Regions from separate parts of the Streptomyces sp. NPDC088554 genome, predicted to be linked through region 1. Evidence: riboswitches for the same ligand, from Rfam matches in the RefSeq annotation. Region 1 holds a riboswitch; each other region holds the start of a gene.
What was found. A riboswitch is a leader RNA that binds a small molecule or an ion and turns the genes downstream of it on or off. The one in region 1 is predicted to bind cobalamin.
Positions count from the first base shown of each region.

Region 2: another riboswitch for cobalamin. It lies ahead of metE (5-methyltetrahydropteroyltriglutamate--homocysteine S-methyltransferase); the one in region 1 lies ahead of ACIP8W_RS29095 ((2Fe-2S)-binding protein).
Region 3: another riboswitch for cobalamin. It lies ahead of ACIP8W_RS07370 (CbtB domain-containing protein); the one in region 1 lies ahead of ACIP8W_RS29095 ((2Fe-2S)-binding protein).
Region 4: another riboswitch for cobalamin. It lies ahead of cobN (cobaltochelatase subunit CobN); the one in region 1 lies ahead of ACIP8W_RS29095 ((2Fe-2S)-binding protein).

Region 1 covers NZ_JBIVMF010000036.1:38,543-42,345, forward strand. Annotated here, with positions in the region: partial or broken gene ACIP8W_RS29085 (penicillin acylase family protein) at 1-1,735, shown strand, start outside; gene ACIP8W_RS29090 (hypothetical protein) at 1,948-2,106, shown strand; cobalamin riboswitch at 2,154-2,291, shown strand; gene ACIP8W_RS29095 ((2Fe-2S)-binding protein) at 2,411-3,142, shown strand; gene ACIP8W_RS29100 (HipA family kinase) at 3,256-3,803, shown strand, end outside.
Region 2 covers NZ_JBIVMF010000023.1:75,814-79,616, reverse strand. Annotated here, with positions in the region: gene asnB (asparagine synthase (glutamine-hydrolyzing)) at 1-776, shown strand, start outside; gene ACIP8W_RS24840 (histidine phosphatase family protein) at 837-1,466, shown strand; cobalamin riboswitch at 1,674-1,898, shown strand; gene metE (5-methyltetrahydropteroyltriglutamate--homocysteine S-methyltransferase) at 2,063-3,803, shown strand, end outside.
Region 3 covers NZ_JBIVMF010000005.1:7,365-11,167, forward strand. Annotated here, with positions in the region: gene ACIP8W_RS07355 (YnfA family protein) at 81-434, opposite strand; gene ACIP8W_RS07360 (hypothetical protein) at 536-868, shown strand; gene ACIP8W_RS07365 (GlsB/YeaQ/YmgE family stress response membrane protein) at 1,041-1,304, shown strand; cobalamin riboswitch at 1,378-1,549, shown strand; gene ACIP8W_RS07370 (CbtB domain-containing protein) at 1,587-1,811, shown strand; gene ACIP8W_RS07375 (CbtA family protein) at 1,826-2,683, shown strand; gene ACIP8W_RS07380 (cold-shock protein) at 2,847-3,053, opposite strand; gene ACIP8W_RS07385 (NAD(P)H-binding protein) at 3,190-3,435, opposite strand; gene ACIP8W_RS07390 (TetR family transcriptional regulator) at 3,524-3,754, shown strand.
Region 4 covers NZ_JBIVMF010000005.1:18,896-22,698, forward strand. Annotated here, with positions in the region: gene ACIP8W_RS07430 (precorrin-8X methylmutase) at 1-69, opposite strand, end outside; gene ACIP8W_RS07435 (cobalamin biosynthesis protein CobG) at 66-1,730, opposite strand; cobalamin riboswitch at 1,804-1,968, shown strand; gene cobN (cobaltochelatase subunit CobN) at 2,003-3,803, shown strand, end outside.

The DNA.
Region 1 (3,803 bases):
GGGGAGAGGGGTTCCAACGCCGTGGCCTTCAGCGGCTCCACTACGGAGAGCGGACGCGGACTGTTCCTCGGCAATCCGCACTTCCCCTGGCAGGGTGAGCAGCGTTTCTGGCAGTCCCAGCAGACCATTCCGGGCGAGCTGAACGTGGCGGGCGGCTCGCTGCTCGGCTCCACGACGGTATCCATCGGATACAACGCCCACATCGCCTGGAGTCACACCGTCGCCACCGGCGTCGCCAGGAACCTGTACCAGCTGGCCCTGGATCCGGCCGACCCGACCGCCTACTTCGTGGACGGCCGGCGGGAACGGATGACCCGGCGCACCGTCACCGTGCCGGTCAAGGACGGCTCCCCGGTGACCCGTGCACAGTGGTGGACCCGGTACGGACCGGTCCTCACCTCGCTCGGCGGCGAGTATGACACTGCCCTGGACCGGCACCACGGCGTACGCGCTCAACGACCCCAACGCGGTCAACCTCCGGGGCTCCGACACGGCGCTGGGTCTGTCCAGAGCCCGCAGCACGCACGAGATCCTGACCGCCCTGCACCGGACACAGGGACTCCCGTGGGCCAACACCATCGCGGCTGATTCGGGTGGTCACACGCTCTTCACCCAGTCCCAAGTACTGCCCCGGATCACCGACGACCTGGTACGGCGCTGCTCGACACCGCTCGGCAGGACCACCTATCCCGCGTCGGGACTGGCCGTCCTGGACGGCGCCCGAAGCACCTGCACACCCGGCACGGACGCGGACGCCGTACAGCCGGGGATCTTCGGCCCCGCCGCCCTGCCGGTGCTCAAGGACACCCCGTACGTGGAAAACTCCAACGACAGCGCCTGGCTCACCCACGCCGACCGCCCGATCACCGGCTACCCGCGGATCTTCGGCACGGTCGGCACACCGCGTTCGCTGCGCACCCGCGGGGCCATCGACGACATCTCCGCGATGGCCCGCAGAGGCGCACTGACGGTCGCGGACCTCCAGCGGCAGCAGTTCGCCAACCGCGTACCCGCAGGTGATCTCGCCGCCGCCGAAACGGCCCGCGCCTGCGCGGCACTGCCGGGCGGCAGCGCGGTGAGCAGTACGGGCAGGACGGTCGATGTCACCGGGGCCTGCCGGGTCCTGGCCCGCTGGGACCGCACCATGAAGACCCACAGCCGCGGGGCGCTGCTCTTCGACCGTTTCTGGCGCCGACTCCTCGCGACGGTTCCGGAGGCGGACTTGTGGACGGTGCCCTTCTCCCCCAGCGACCCGGTGCACACCCCGAACACACTGAACACCACCACACCCGGCTTCGCCCGTGCGCTGGCCGACGCCGTCGCCGAGCTGCGCGCCGCCGGGATCGCGCTGGACTCGGAACTGGGCGAGCACCAGTTCGTCACCCGGAACGGGCAGCGCATCCCCGTACCGGGGGGCACGCATCCCCTGGGAGTCTGGAACACCATCGAGGCGGACTGGCACCCGATGGCCGGCGGCTATACGGAGGTGCCGTTCGGCTCCAGCCATATCCAGGCGGTGGGCTGGGACGGCAGCGGCTGCCCCGTGGCCCGCACACTGCTGACCTACTCCCAGTCCCCCAATCCACGCTCCCCGCACTTCAGCGACCAGACCACGCTCTTCTCCACCGGACACTGGGTGACCTCGCGGTTCTGCGAGCGCGACATCCTCGACTCACCGGGCCTGCGGACGCTGTCGGTGCGTGAAAAACCGAACAGCGAGCGAAATGCCCATTAGGCCGATCCCCTTCTCCTTGTCCTCGCTCTCGGGCGCGGGTATTCCATGGAATTCACAAGCTCGCCAACAGGAGCGGCTATGTCACCGCTCATTACGTTCACATCGATGTCGCCGAGCTGAAGAACCTGCCGGACTGCCCTTGAACATCGCAGGGGCAATGTGAAGCGGTGACTTCCGGGAAATGAGAAGGGGAGCACCGCTCTGTTTTCTGCATGGTGTGGGGGTGCGGTCGCCGGATCGCCCCCCGCCGACGCGCCCTCCTGGAGCACGACCTCGGCCACCTCGTCGACAGCCACCCCGACCTGCGCGACCGTGCCCGCTTCACACTCCCGTACATCACCCATGTCCACCGCGCGCGCCGCGCCCGCTGACGCAGGACCGCGTGGTGTCGGTGGCGACCGGGGGAGATTGACGGGCCGGAGAAACGGGCCGTACGTTCGGCCCGTAGTGAGGGCAAGGAAGCTGGTGGGATTCCAGCACGGTCGCGCCACTGTGAGCCCGCCCCCCCGGCAAGGTGGCAGGCAAGTCGGACACTGAACGCTCACTCCGCCCGTACACGCAAGGGACGCACGATCCCGAAGGAGGGCTCACCTTGAGCAGCGTTTCCGTAACCCGTCCGGTGTCCACGCCGGTCGCCCTGCCGGTTTCGGCGTCCTCGCAGGGCCCGGTTCCGGCATGACCGGTCCGTTCACGGCGGGTGCGGTGACCGAGGAGATCGCCGCGCTCGGCCCGTTCTTCGCCGTCCAGGCGCACCCGTCCGGCACGGAGCCGTCCCCGCCCTGGCAACCGATGTCCCGGCCGCTGCTCGAAGCCCGGGTGGCGGACGTACGGGACTGGCTGGCCGTGGCCGGCGGGCGGTCCCCCGACGCGGTCGAACTCCGGGTCGCGGCGTCCGTCGCCCATCTGGGGCTGGCCGCCCGCCTGGTCTCGCCCGCCCTGGCCGCCGCCGTACTGCACGGCCTGGTCCTCGCCCCCGCCCTCGCGGATGCCCGCTGGCAGCCCGCGACCGGCGGCCCGGCGCCCCTGTCGCTGCCCGACGGCGCCTTCGCCGGAGAATCCGCGCTCTCGCCGACCCGGCTGGCGGACGAGCTGAGCAGCCGTCTGCTGGACGGCCCGCTGCGCGAACTCGCTGACGCCGTGGCGGAGTTCTCGGTCTCCCGGCACATCCTGTGGGGCAACACCGCGTCGGCCGTCAACGGAGCCGCGACCATGATCACGGCAGCCCGCCCGGATCTCACCGCACGGACCCGCACACTGATCCCGCTCCTCCTGGAGCGGCCCCCGCTGCGCGACACCAGTGTCACGACGCCCGACGGGGCGTTCCGGCGCCGCAGCTGCTGCCTGATCTACCGCGCGGCACCCGGCGGCGAGGGGGCCCTGTGCGGGGACTGCGCGCTGTCCCGCTGAGCGGGCCGCCTCCCGCACGGCCGGAGCACCTCACCGGCGATCACCCCCGGTTACTATGCCCCTCCGGCAGTGGTCGTGGACTGCGCGGTTGAAGAGACGGGTGACCTGGGGAAATGCTCAGAGAAGTGATCGCGACCCGCTATGTCACGCCCTTGCGTGAGGGCGGCTCGCTCCCCGGGATCGTCGAGGCCGACGATCTCGGTACGTACGTCATGAAGTTCACCGGCGCCGGACAGGGGCGCAAGACGCTGGTCGCCGAGGTGATCTGCGGGGAGCTGGCGCGGCGGCTGGGGCTGCGGGTGCCCGAGCTGGTGCGGATGGAGCTGGATCCGGTGATCGGGCTGTCCGAGCCGGACCAGGAGGTGCAGGAGCTGCTGAAGGCGAGCGGCGGGCTGAACCTCGGGATGGACTATCTGCCGGGGTCGATCGGCTTCGACCCGCTGGCGTACGAGGTGGGGCCGCTGGAGGCCGGGCGGATCGTCTGGTTCGACGCGGTGATCAACAACGTGGACCGCTCGTGGCGCAACCCCAACATGCTGGTCTGGCACGGCGATCTGTGGCTGATCGACCATGGCGCCACCATGATCTGGCACCACAACTGGCCGGGCGCCCAGGCGTCCGCCGCGAAGCCGTACAACGCCTCCGACCATGTGCTCGCCTC
Region 2 (3,803 bases), on a different contig from region 1:
CGCTCGGCACGCCCAACGCGACCCCGCACGCCCTGAGCGCGTACGTACTGTTCCGGGAGATCTCCGCCGCCGGATTCCGCGTGTGCTTCGTCGGCGACGGCGCCGACGAACAGTTCGGCGGCTACCGCCGCTACAGCACCGCCCTGGCCGCCACCGACGGCACCTGGCCCGAACGCTATCTGGACCGCCTCTCCCTGGTCCCGCACGCCGAGTACCGGAGCCTCTGCTCCCCCGGCTACCGGGCCCTGCTCGACGAGGGCACCAGCAGCCGGCGGCAGGCCAGGGAGCTGCTGGACCGGGCCGCGGCCTCCCGCCTGGAGCGGTTGCTGACGTTCGACCGGCTGTACAAGCTGCCCGCGCTGAACCTGCGCAAGCTCGATCACCTGTCCATGGCCCACTCGGTCGAGGGCCGGGTGCCCTACTGCCAGCCGGCGGTCACCCGCTTCGCGCGCCGCGTCCCCGACCCGCTGAAGGTCGACGGCGACCGGCGCAAGGGCGTCCTCTGGGACGCGGGCGCGCCCCTGATCCCGGCTGCGGTGCGCCAACGCCGCAAGCAGCCCTTCACCTTCCCGGTCTCCCATTTCCTGCGCCCCGGCGGGAAGTTGTGGGAGTTCACGACCGATATCCTGACCCGGCCCCGCCTGTGCGCGGCCGGCTACCTGAGCGGGACGGCCGTCCGCGACGTCCTCTCCGCCCACGCCGCGGGCCACGACCGGGCGAAGCTCCTGTGGGGCCTGATGGTGCTCGAACTGTCCTTCCCCGGCCCGTCCGCCTGACGTCCTGCGGTACCGTCCGGCACACATGGGCCCGAACTCTCAGCGGAAAGGCACATCACGGTGCGCAACGTCTACGTCGTCACCCACCCGGAGGCGAGCCACCACGTCGACGGACTGGTCGGCGGCTGGTACGACTCCGAACTCACCGAGAACGGCCGCCGGGACGCCGCCGCCCTCGCCCGCGCACTGCGCGTGCGGATCCCCGAGGACGCCGATGTCGACGTGATCTCCTCCGACCTGCTCCGCACCCGCGGCACCGCCGAGGAGATCGCCGGACAGTTCGGCGTCACCCCGGTATGGGACCCGAGGCTCCGCGAGAAGTCGTACGGCGAGGCGGAGGGCCGCCCCCAGGAATGGCTGGACAAACGCTTCCTGCCGCCCCCGGCCACCGGGAACCGCATGGACCACCACGAGGGCGTCCAGGGCGCCGAGACGAAAACGGTGTTCGCCGAACGCGTCTACGCCGCCATGGACGACATCCTGCGCCTCGACAGCGAGCACCAGATCGTCGTCACCCACGGCTTCGCCCTGACCTTCGTGGTAGCCGCCTGGGCCCGCCTCCCCGTCGACGCACTGGGCTACGTCAACTTCCGCGCCCCGTCCGGCAGCGTCACCCACCTCCGGGAGGACGACTTCTTCCACAACCGCCAGATCGTCCACCTGGGCGACACCGGCCACCTGACCTCCTGACCGACCGGAACCCGCCCCGTCATGCGCGCCTACAGCGAACCGCTGGTACGCGCCCGCCACAAGGTTCCCGGACGGCGCCGGAGGGGAACGGGCGGGAAGCGCCCGTGCGGCGCTTCCCACTCTCGGCCCCTTTCACGCCCCGCGCGTGGTGGTACACCTCACCATCCGGATCTGGTCGTGATCCGTCGCGTCGCCGAGCGGACCCGTAGGCTGACCGGCGCAGCTGGTTCGCACCCGTCCGCCAGGCGGGAGGCGTCGTAAGAGGGAACCCGGTGGGAATCCGGGACTGCCCCGCAGCGGTGAGTGGGAACGACCGCCGTCATACGCACTGGGCCCGACATACAGGGGCTGGGAAGCGACGGCCAGTAGGCGTCCTCCATCAGGAGGATGTGCCCGCGAGTCCGAAGACCTGCCCGTTGCCCGCGTACGACCACTCGTGCGCGGATATCCCGGTGACCTCGTGGGCGGGTCGGCGTACATATCCGGCGGACGACCGCGCTTTTGCCGCGCGGGTCGCTTTCCGTCGGGTTCGTCATCCTTCGCGTCCTCGTCCCGTCGCCGGGATCTCAGGGATTCATCTCGCGAAGGAGATCTCCGTGACCACTGAGACCGCAGCCGCGGCAGCACGGGCCACCGTGTACGGCTACCCCCGCCAGGGCCCGAACCGGGAACTGAAGAAGGCCATCGAGGGGTACTGGAAGGGCCGCGTCGACGCCGACGCCCTCCGGGCCACCGCCGCCGAACTGCGCCGCACGAACTGGCAGGAGCTGGCCGAGGCCGGCATCGACGAAGTGCCGACCGGCGATTTCTCGTACTACGACCACGTCCTGGACACCACCGTCATGGTCGGCGCGATCCCCGCCCGCCACCGGGAGGCCGTGGCCGCCGACGCGCTGGACGGCTACTTCGCGATGGCGCGCGGCACGCAGGACGTGGCGCCGCTGGAGATGACGAAGTGGTTCGACACCAACTACCACTATCTGGTACCGGAGTTGGGCCCTGACACCATCTTCACGGCCGACTCGGCAAAGCAGGTCTCGGAGTTGCGGGAGGCCCTCGGCCTCGGGCTGACCGCCCGCCCGGTGCTGGTCGGCCCGGTCACCTATCTCCTGCTGGCCAAGCCCGCCCCGGGTGTGCCGACGGACTTCGACCCGCTCACGCTCCTCGACCGGCTGCTGCCGGTGTACGCCGAAGTCCTTGCCGCCCTGCGCGCGGCCGGCGCGGAATGGGCGCAGTTGGACGAGCCCGCCCTGGTCCAGGACCGCACCCCGGCCGAGCTGAACGCCGCAGCCCGCGCCTACCGCGATCTCGGCGCCCTCGCCGACCGGCCGAAGCTGCTGGTCGCCTCCTACTTCGACCGGCTCGGCGACGCGCTGCCGGTACTGGCCAAGGCTCCCGTCGAGGGGCTCGCGCTGGACTTCACCGAGGCCACCGCGGCCAACCTCGACGACCTGGCCTCCGTGGGCGGGCTGCCCGGCAAGCGCCTGGTCGCGGGCGTGGTCAACGGCCGCAACATCTGGGTCAACGACCTGGCCAAGTCCCTGTCCACGCTCGGCACCCTCCTCGGCCTGGCCGACCGGGTCGACGTGGCCGCCTCCTGCTCCCTGCTCCACGTCCCGATCGACGCCGCCGCGGAACGCGACATCGACCCGCAGATCCGGCGCTGGCTCGCCTTCGCCAGGCAGAAGACGAGCGAGATCGTCACCCTCGCCAAGGGCCTCTCCCAGGGCGTCGGCGCGATCACCGGCGAACTCGCCGCCAACCGCGCCGATCTGACCTCCCGCGCGACCTCGCCGATCACGCACGATCCGGCCGTACGGGCCCGGACCACCGCGGTCACGGACGCCGACGCCCGCCGCTCCCAGCCCTACTCCGTACGCACCACCGCGCAGCGGGCGCACCTCGGGCTGCCCCCGCTGCCGACCACCACCATCGGTTCCTTCCCGCAGACCGGCGAACTGCGCGCCGCCCGCGCCGATCTGCGCGCGGAGCGCATCGACACGGCCGGTTACGAGGAGCGCATCAGGGCCGAGATCGGCGAGGTGATCTCCTTCCAGGAGAAGGCCGGTATCGACGTCCTGGTCCACGGCGAGCCCGAACGCAACGACATGGTCCAGTACTTCGCCGAACAGCTGACGGGGTACCTCGCGACGCAGCACGGATGGGTGCAGTCCTACGGCACCCGCTACGTCCGCCCGCCGATCCTGGCCGGCGACATCTCCCGCCCGGAGCCGATGACGGTGCGCTGGACGGCGTACGCCCAGTCCCTCACCTCACGCCCGGTCAAGGGCATGCTCACCGGTCCGGTCACCATGCTGGCCTGGTCCTTCGTCCGCG
Region 3 (3,803 bases), on a different contig from region 1:
GGTGGGCTTCCGGGTGGTCTTCCTCCGGGGGGCTTCCGGGGCGGCCGGACGGCCCGGTGGGTCCGTGGCCGGTGGCCGCCTCAGTGGTCCCGGGGCGCGTACATGATCACTGCCATGCCCGCCAGACAGATCAGCGCTCCCGTGATGTCCCAGCGATCCGGGCGGTAGCCGTCGGCGGCCATGCCCCAGAGGATCGACCCCGCGACGAACACCCCGCCGTACGCGGCGAGGATCCGGCCGAACTCGCCGTCCGGCTGGAGCGTGGCGACGAAGCCGTACGCGCCGAGGGCGATGATCCCGGCCCCGATCCAGATCCAGCCGCGCCCCCCGCCGCCGGTGCCGTCGCCGCGTACTCCCTGCCAGACGAGCCAGGCGCCGCCGATTTCGAGAACGGCGGCGAGGGCGAAGAGAACGACGGAGCGCAGTACGACCATGGTTGCCAGCGTGGCATAAGGCGTTCGGCCCTCGGCTGCCGCACCGCCACCCCTACGACGGCTGCGTAACGCTCGGGCTGCGGGTGCCTGGGGTCGGAACTATGAACGCCAAGATCGGCACGCTGTTGGGGGTGGCGGCCGAACGTACCGTCACCGTTGTCAGGGGCGTCACCGACGACCAGCCCACCGCGCCTACTCCGTGCGCGCTGATCGTGTACGGGTGGGAACGGGTGGGATCTGGCGCGGGCCGCGGGCAGCCGTACGAGCCGGACGCGACGCTGGTCGGGGCGGTCGGGGCGGAGTTCCGGACGCTGGCGCCGACGGCGCGCAAGACGGGGGTGTTCGGGGAGCCCGTGCCGGTGGCGGAGGACGCGGAGCCGTTCGACGCGCTGCTGGCGCTGACCGGGCGGGACCCGGGCTGGAGCCGTCCGTAGCGCGACGCCGAGCCGTTCGCGCGGTGAAAGCGCCCGCGAGATTCCCTGTTCCCGGCCCACCAAACCGAACTGGCGAACTATCGCACTTCGGGACTGAACGGGTTCTCGACGGGCAGACGTCTGGTCATGCACCACTGTCCGTAGCGGGTGTGTGAGGAGGAGGGGACGGGACATGGAGATTTCCGGCATTGTCACGGCCATCGTGATCGGCGTCGTCATCGGCGTGCTGGGGCGGCTCGTGGTACCCGGATGTCAGCGCATCGGTGTGCTGTGGACCATCGCGGTCGGCGTTGTCGCGGCACTGATCGGTACGGCTGTCGCGGCGGGCTTCGGGGTGGCCGATACCAAGGGGTTCGACTGGATCGAGCTGATAATCCAGGTCGGTCTGGCGGCGGCGGGGGTCGCCGCGCTGGACCGGGTGAAGGGCCGAGGATAAGCGCCAGGGGTGAGCGGGAGGCTCGGAGTCGGGGGGCTCTTCGGCTCCATGGCCTGGGCGGTTCCCGGAAGTGCCTCTTGGCCTGTTTGCCGGTTCGCGGTACCTTCACGTCGATAATCACGACGGCGAGACGGAAGTCCGGTGGGAATCCGGCACGGTCGCGCCACTGTAATACCGGGGGTTCGTCGCGCGTACGGCGTGAAGGGGTCCGGTGAGTCAGACCCGATGGCCGTCGTTCGAGCTCCATTCAATGGGACGCGAGTTCCCCAAGGAGGTTGTGCCATGGCTCAGTCCATAGCGACCCCGGTCCTTTCCCCCGTCAGCACCCCGGTAACTCCGCTTCCCCTGGGCGCGGTTCTGCCGTGGGCCGTGTTCGTGGGCACCCTGATGCTGGTGCTGCTCTATTTCGTCGGCGCCGAACAGGGCGCGACATCGGTGTTCTCCGGTGCGGGGGTGCATGAGTGGGTGCACGACGGCCGTCATCTGCTCGGTTTTCCCTGCCACTGACGGAGATCACGCACATGCATGGATCCACCGTCAGAAATCTCCTGGTCCGGGGCATGGTCGCGGGGCTGCTGGCCGGGCTCTTCGCGTTCGCGCTGGCCTACTTGGCGGGTGAGCCCTCCGTACGGGCGTCCATCGCCCAGGAGGAGGCGCGGTCCGCTCCCGCGCACCAGGAAGTGTCCGAGGGACAGGAATCGTCCGCCGCGCACGCGCACGGCGACGAGGAGGAAGAGGAGGAACTGGTCAGCAGGCCGGTCCAGTCGACGTTCGGACTGGCCACCGGTGTCCTGGTGTACGGGGTGGCCGTGGGCGGGATCGCCTCGCTGGTCTTCGCCGTCGGCCTGGGCAGGATCGGCCGGTTCGGCCCGAGGGCGACCGCCACGATGATCGCCGGGGCGGCCTTCGTCACGGTGTTCCTGGTGCCGTTCCTGAAGTATCCGGCGGCCCCGCCCGCGGTGGGCAGTCCGGACACCATCGGCAGGCGTACCGCGCTCTACTTCCTGATGATCCTGCTCAGCGTGTTGGTGGCGCTGATCGCGGTCATCGCGGGGAAGCGACTCGCGCCGCGGATCGGCAACTGGAACGCGTCGCTCGTCGCGGGCGCCGGTTATGTCGTCGTCATCGCCCTTGCCTGCCTCGTACTGCCGTCCAACACCGATGCCGTCCCGGAGTCGTTCCCGGCGGCGCTGCTCTGGGAGTTCAGGCTGGCGTCGATCGCCGTACAGGCAGTGCTGTGGACGGCGTTCGGGGTGATCTTCGGGGTGCTGGCCGAGCGGCTGCTCCAGCAGGGGAAGCCGGGCGCGGAGCCGAGCGGGACGGCATCCGAGGCGTCGTCACAGGCGCCGTCCGAGGCGCCGTCCGTAGTCCCGTCCTAGGCCCCGGTCGAAAGGCGGCATCCTGCCGGGTCGGTGTGTCTGACACCCTCCGGAACCGCGCACTGTCCCACGGGTCGTCCAACAGAGGCGGTCCGAGGGACAGCGCGCGGCGGATGAGAACGGGCTGAAGGCCGAACGGGCAGGCGGTACGTTCGCGACACGCTTAGGAGAGCGCGCGGACCGTCTCCGCCTGCGGTCCCTTCGGCCCCTGGGTGACCTCGAACTCGACCTTCTGGTCCTCTTCCAGGGTCCGGTAGCCGTTGCTCTGGATGGCCGAGAAGTGTACGAACACATCCGGGCCGCCGGAGTCCTGGCTGAGGAAGCCGTACCCCTTCTCCGAGTTGAACCACTTCACGGTGCCTGTTGCCATCGGTCCCAGCCCTTGTATCGATGTGTTGAGGCATCGAGTGCCCCGGCGCGACTTCGGCGCGCCGACACCCGATCATTTCTTCCCGCCGGGGCGAGGCCCGCCGACTTTCCCCTACCTCACCCGTAGGAGTGACGCCTCAGTCGCTGACGCCGACCGCGTGGCGGACGGTCGTTTCCACCGGGACGAAGTCCAGCATGGCGCGGGCGACATCGGCGCGGGCGATGGCGGAGCCGGGCGGGCCCGCTTCGACGGCGTGGCGGTAGGTGCCTCTGCCCGCTCCGTTCGTCAGCCGGGGCGGTCGTACGGAGGTCCGCTCCAGATCACCGGCCCGCAGGATCCGTTCCCTCTCCTCCAGGCCGGTGTACAGCTCCCTGAGTTCCACGACCCCTCCAGTCCAGTGCCAGTCCAGTGACGAGCGGATCCCGTAGTAGGTGAGTGTTCACTCACCTGCCACCGTGGTCGTCCGGGCAATGGACCGAGAAGCCGCTCCGACACCCCCGTCGCCGCCCCCGGCGCCTCTCCTGACCGGGGGAGCCCTGACGCGTGCGCGCATCCTCGACGCGGCGGCGTCGCTGATGACCACGGTGGGCCTGACGCGTACGACGACGAAGGAGATCGCGCGGGCGGTGGGCTGCTCGGAGGCCGCGCTCTACAAGCACTTCCGCGACAAGAAGGAGACCAAGGAGGAGACCAAGGAGTAGATCTTCGTCGGCGTCCTGCGCGAACGCGCGCCACGCTTCACGGACGGGC
Region 4 (3,803 bases), on a different contig from region 1:
GGACTGGCGGTAGATCGCCGCGCCGTCCTTCTCGTAGTCGAACGCTGTGGACACGCTGGGCTCGCTCATTTCGTCACTGCTGTCGTCGCTGTCGTTGTTGTTTTTCGGGCTGTTCTGATCGTTTCGGCCAGTTCTCGCTGGGCGGCCACAGGTGTGGGGCCATGTACCTCGCGCACGTCGTGCACGGAGACGGTGTACGCGCCTTCGGCGGTCGCGACCACGTCCACCCACGCGCCCCCCGGGTGGCCGCAGCGCCGTTCGCACCCCGACCAGTAGACCGGCAGCGCGTCGCGTCCGCCCGGCGCCGGCAGGGCTCCGGCCGCGTCCGCCCGTACGTCCGCCAGCGCCTTCGCGCACCCCGGCCGGCCGGTGCACGCGCCGACGCCGTGCCAGGGCGAGCCGGCGTCGGTGATCAGTCCCGCGGTACGGAGACGGTCCAGCAGCGCGTCGGCGGCGGCCGGGTCCAGGGCGGGTACGACCACGCCGCGCCAGGGGGTCACGCGTACGCCGCCCGCGCCCGCGGACAGCAGCAGCCGCCACTGGCCGGCGCTGAGGCGTCCCAGCGGGGCGTACACGGAGAGGGCGACGGTCCCGTCGGGGGACCGCGTCGGACCGGGCGCGGGCGGCCCGGAGCGAGGCCAGGCGGGCCCGTCCGCGGAAGTCCCGTCCCCCGGCGCCCCGTCCGCGGAAGTCCCGCCCCCCGGCGCACCGTCCGCGGAAGCCTCGTCGCCGAACCCTCCGGAACCGCCGTCCCCCGTCCCACCGTCCGCAGAAGCACCGTCCCCCGTCCCACCGTCCGCGGAAGCCTCGTCGCCGAACCCTCCGGAACCGCCGTCCCCCGGCCCACCGTCCGCGGAAGTCCCGTCCCCCGGCGCACCGTCCGCGGAAGCCTCGTCCCCGAACCCCCCGGAACCGCCGTCCCCCGGCGTACCGTCCGCGGAAGTCCCGTCCCCGAACCCCCCGGAACCGCCGTCCCCCGGCGCCCCGATCCCCGCCCGTGCCAGTGCCCGCGCCACCGCGCCGTCCAGCTCCCGCCCCGGGCCCGGCGGCAGTTCCCGTACCCGCCAGGCGCCCGAGCCGCTCGCCGCCGCCAGCGTGAGGAAGGTCTCCGCCGCCAGCAGCGCGGCGCGCGGGGCGTCGGCCGCGGCCACCCGCACCCCGGAGCGGTTCGCCCCGGTATGTACGGTGACCGCGCCGTCCCCCCGTGCGAGCAACGTCACATCCGCGCCGAGGGCCGCGACATCGCCGCGGCCGTCGTCCAGCGCGAACAGGAAACGCCCCGAAAGGGCCGTCGCCGCCGGGCTCGCGCACAGCAGCGCGTCCAGCTCGCGGGCCCACGACTGGGCGTCCCCGGCGGCGGATCCGTCCAGCCCGCAGAGCGGGGAGGCCACGATGTTCCGTACCCGCTCGTGCTCCGGCGAGGGCAGCAGACCCGCCTCGTCCAGCAGCGCGCCCAGCTCATCGCCGCAGCTCGCGGCCAGCCCCCTGAGCTGAATGTTGCCCCGGGAGGTGATGTCCAGATGCCCGTCGCCGAGGCGCTCCGCGGCCTCCGCCAGCACCTGCGCCTGACGGTGCGTCAGGATCCCGGCGGGCAGTCGCAGCCGCGCCAGCCGTCCGTCGTCGGCGCTGTGCAGCCGCAGCGCACCCGGGCAGGCGTCGCCGCGCTCCCGGACGGGGGGCCGGGAGGGGGCTTCGTCCCGGTTCACGGGTGTTGGAGTGGTGGGCGGCATGGCGGCGAGCATACCGAGCCGGGCCGTGCTCCCCACCGGTCCGTCCGGGCGGCCTCCCGGGCCGTGACCTCAGCACTTACTATGCAGACGGCGGGTCACCGGACCCGTCACAACGCCACGACGGCGTCATGGGGAGGAAGCCCGGTGCGAGCCCGGCGCGGTCCCGCCACTGTGAGCCCGGCCAAGCGGCAACGCGAGCCGGGCGAGCCAGGAACTCCCGCCGTCCACTCATCCCGCCCGGGGCGCGGACCCCGAGGAAGGCCAGACGCCGCATGCTTCTGCTCCTGTCGACGTCCGACACCGATCTGCTCAGCGCCCGCGCGGCGGGAGGCCCGGTCCCGTACCGGTACGCCAACCCCGCCCGGCTCGCGCTCGATGAACTGCCCGCGCTGCTGGAGGGCGTCGACCTGGTCGTCGTACGGCTCCTCGGCGGGCTGCGCGCCTGGCAGGACGGGATCGACCTGCTGCTGGCGGGCGACCGTCCCGTGGTGGTGCTCACCGGCGAACAGGCGCCCGACGCCCAGCTGATGGAGGCGTCCACCGTCCCCATCGGGATCGCCGCCGAGGCGCACGGCTATCTCGCGCACGGCGGCCCGGCCAACCTCCAGCAGCTCGCGCGGTTCCTCTCCGACACCGTCGTGCTGACCGGCCACGGCTTCGAGCCGCCCGCCGCCTCGCCGACCTGGGGCCGGATCGACCGCGAGCCGGTGGAGGCGGAGGCGGGCCGGGACGGTGCGGAGCGGCCGCTCGTCGCGGTGCTCTACTACCGCGCCCACCACCTCAGCGGCAACACCGCCTTCGTGGACGTCCTGTGCGACGCGATCGAGGCGGCGGACGGCCGCGCCGTCCCCCTCTACGTATCGTCGCTGCGCGCCCCCGAGCCGGAGCTGCTGGCCGCCCTCGGCGAGGTCGACGCGATCGTCACGACCGTGCTCGCCGCCGGGGGTACGAAGCCCGCCGAGGCGTCGGCCGGCGGGGACGACGAGGCGTGGGACGCGGGCGCGCTGGCCGCGTTGGACGTACCGATTCTCCAGGCGCTCTGCCTGACCAGCTCCCGCGCCACCTGGGAGGCGAGCGACGAGGGGCTGTCCCCGCTGGACGCCGCGTCGCAGGTGGCGGTGCCGGAGTTCGACGGCCGGCTGATCACCGTCCCGTTCTCCTTCAAGGAGCTGGACCCCGAGGGGCTGCCGGTCTATGTCGCCGACCCCGAGCGGGCCGCGCGGGTCGCCGGGATCGCCGTACGCCACGCCAGGCTCTCGTACCTCCTGAACGCCGACAAGCGCATCGCGCTCGTCCTCTCCGCCTACCCCACCAAGCACTCCCGCATCGGCAACGCCGTGGGCCTCGACACCCCCGCCAGCGCCGTCGAGCTGCTGCGCGAACTGCGCGGGCAGGGCTACGACTTCGGCGAGATGGGCGCGGACACGGACGTACCGGGGCTGGAGTCCGGCGACGGCGACGAGCTGATCTACGCGCTGATCGAGGCGGGCGGCCACGACCAGGACTGGCTCACCGAGGAGCAGCTCGCCCGCAACCCGGTCCGCATCCCGGCCGCCGACTACCGCCGCTGGTACGCGGAACTCCCCGCCGACCTGCGGGAATCGGTGGAGCGGCACTGGGGCCCGGCGCCCGGTGAGATGTTCCTCGACCGCAGCCGGGTCGCCTCGGGCGGCGACCCGGACGGTGACATCGTGCTCGCCGCCCTGCGCTTCGGGAATCTGCTGATCCTCATCCAGCCGCCGCGCGGCTTCGGCGAGAACCCGATCGCGATCTACCACGACCCCGATCTGCCGCCCTCGCACCACTACCTGGCCGCCTACCGCTGGATCCAGGCCGCCCGCGAGGACGGCGGCTTCGGCGCCGACGCCATGATCCACCTGGGCAAGCACGGCAACCTGGAGTGGCTGCCCGGCAAGAACGCGGGCCTCTCCGCGTCCTGCGCGCCGGACGCCGCGCTCGGCGATCTGCCGCTCATCTACCCGTTCCTGGTCAACGACCCGGGCGAGGGCACCCAGGCCAAGCGGCGGGTGCACGCCACGCTGGTGGACCATCTCGTACCGCCGATGGCACGCG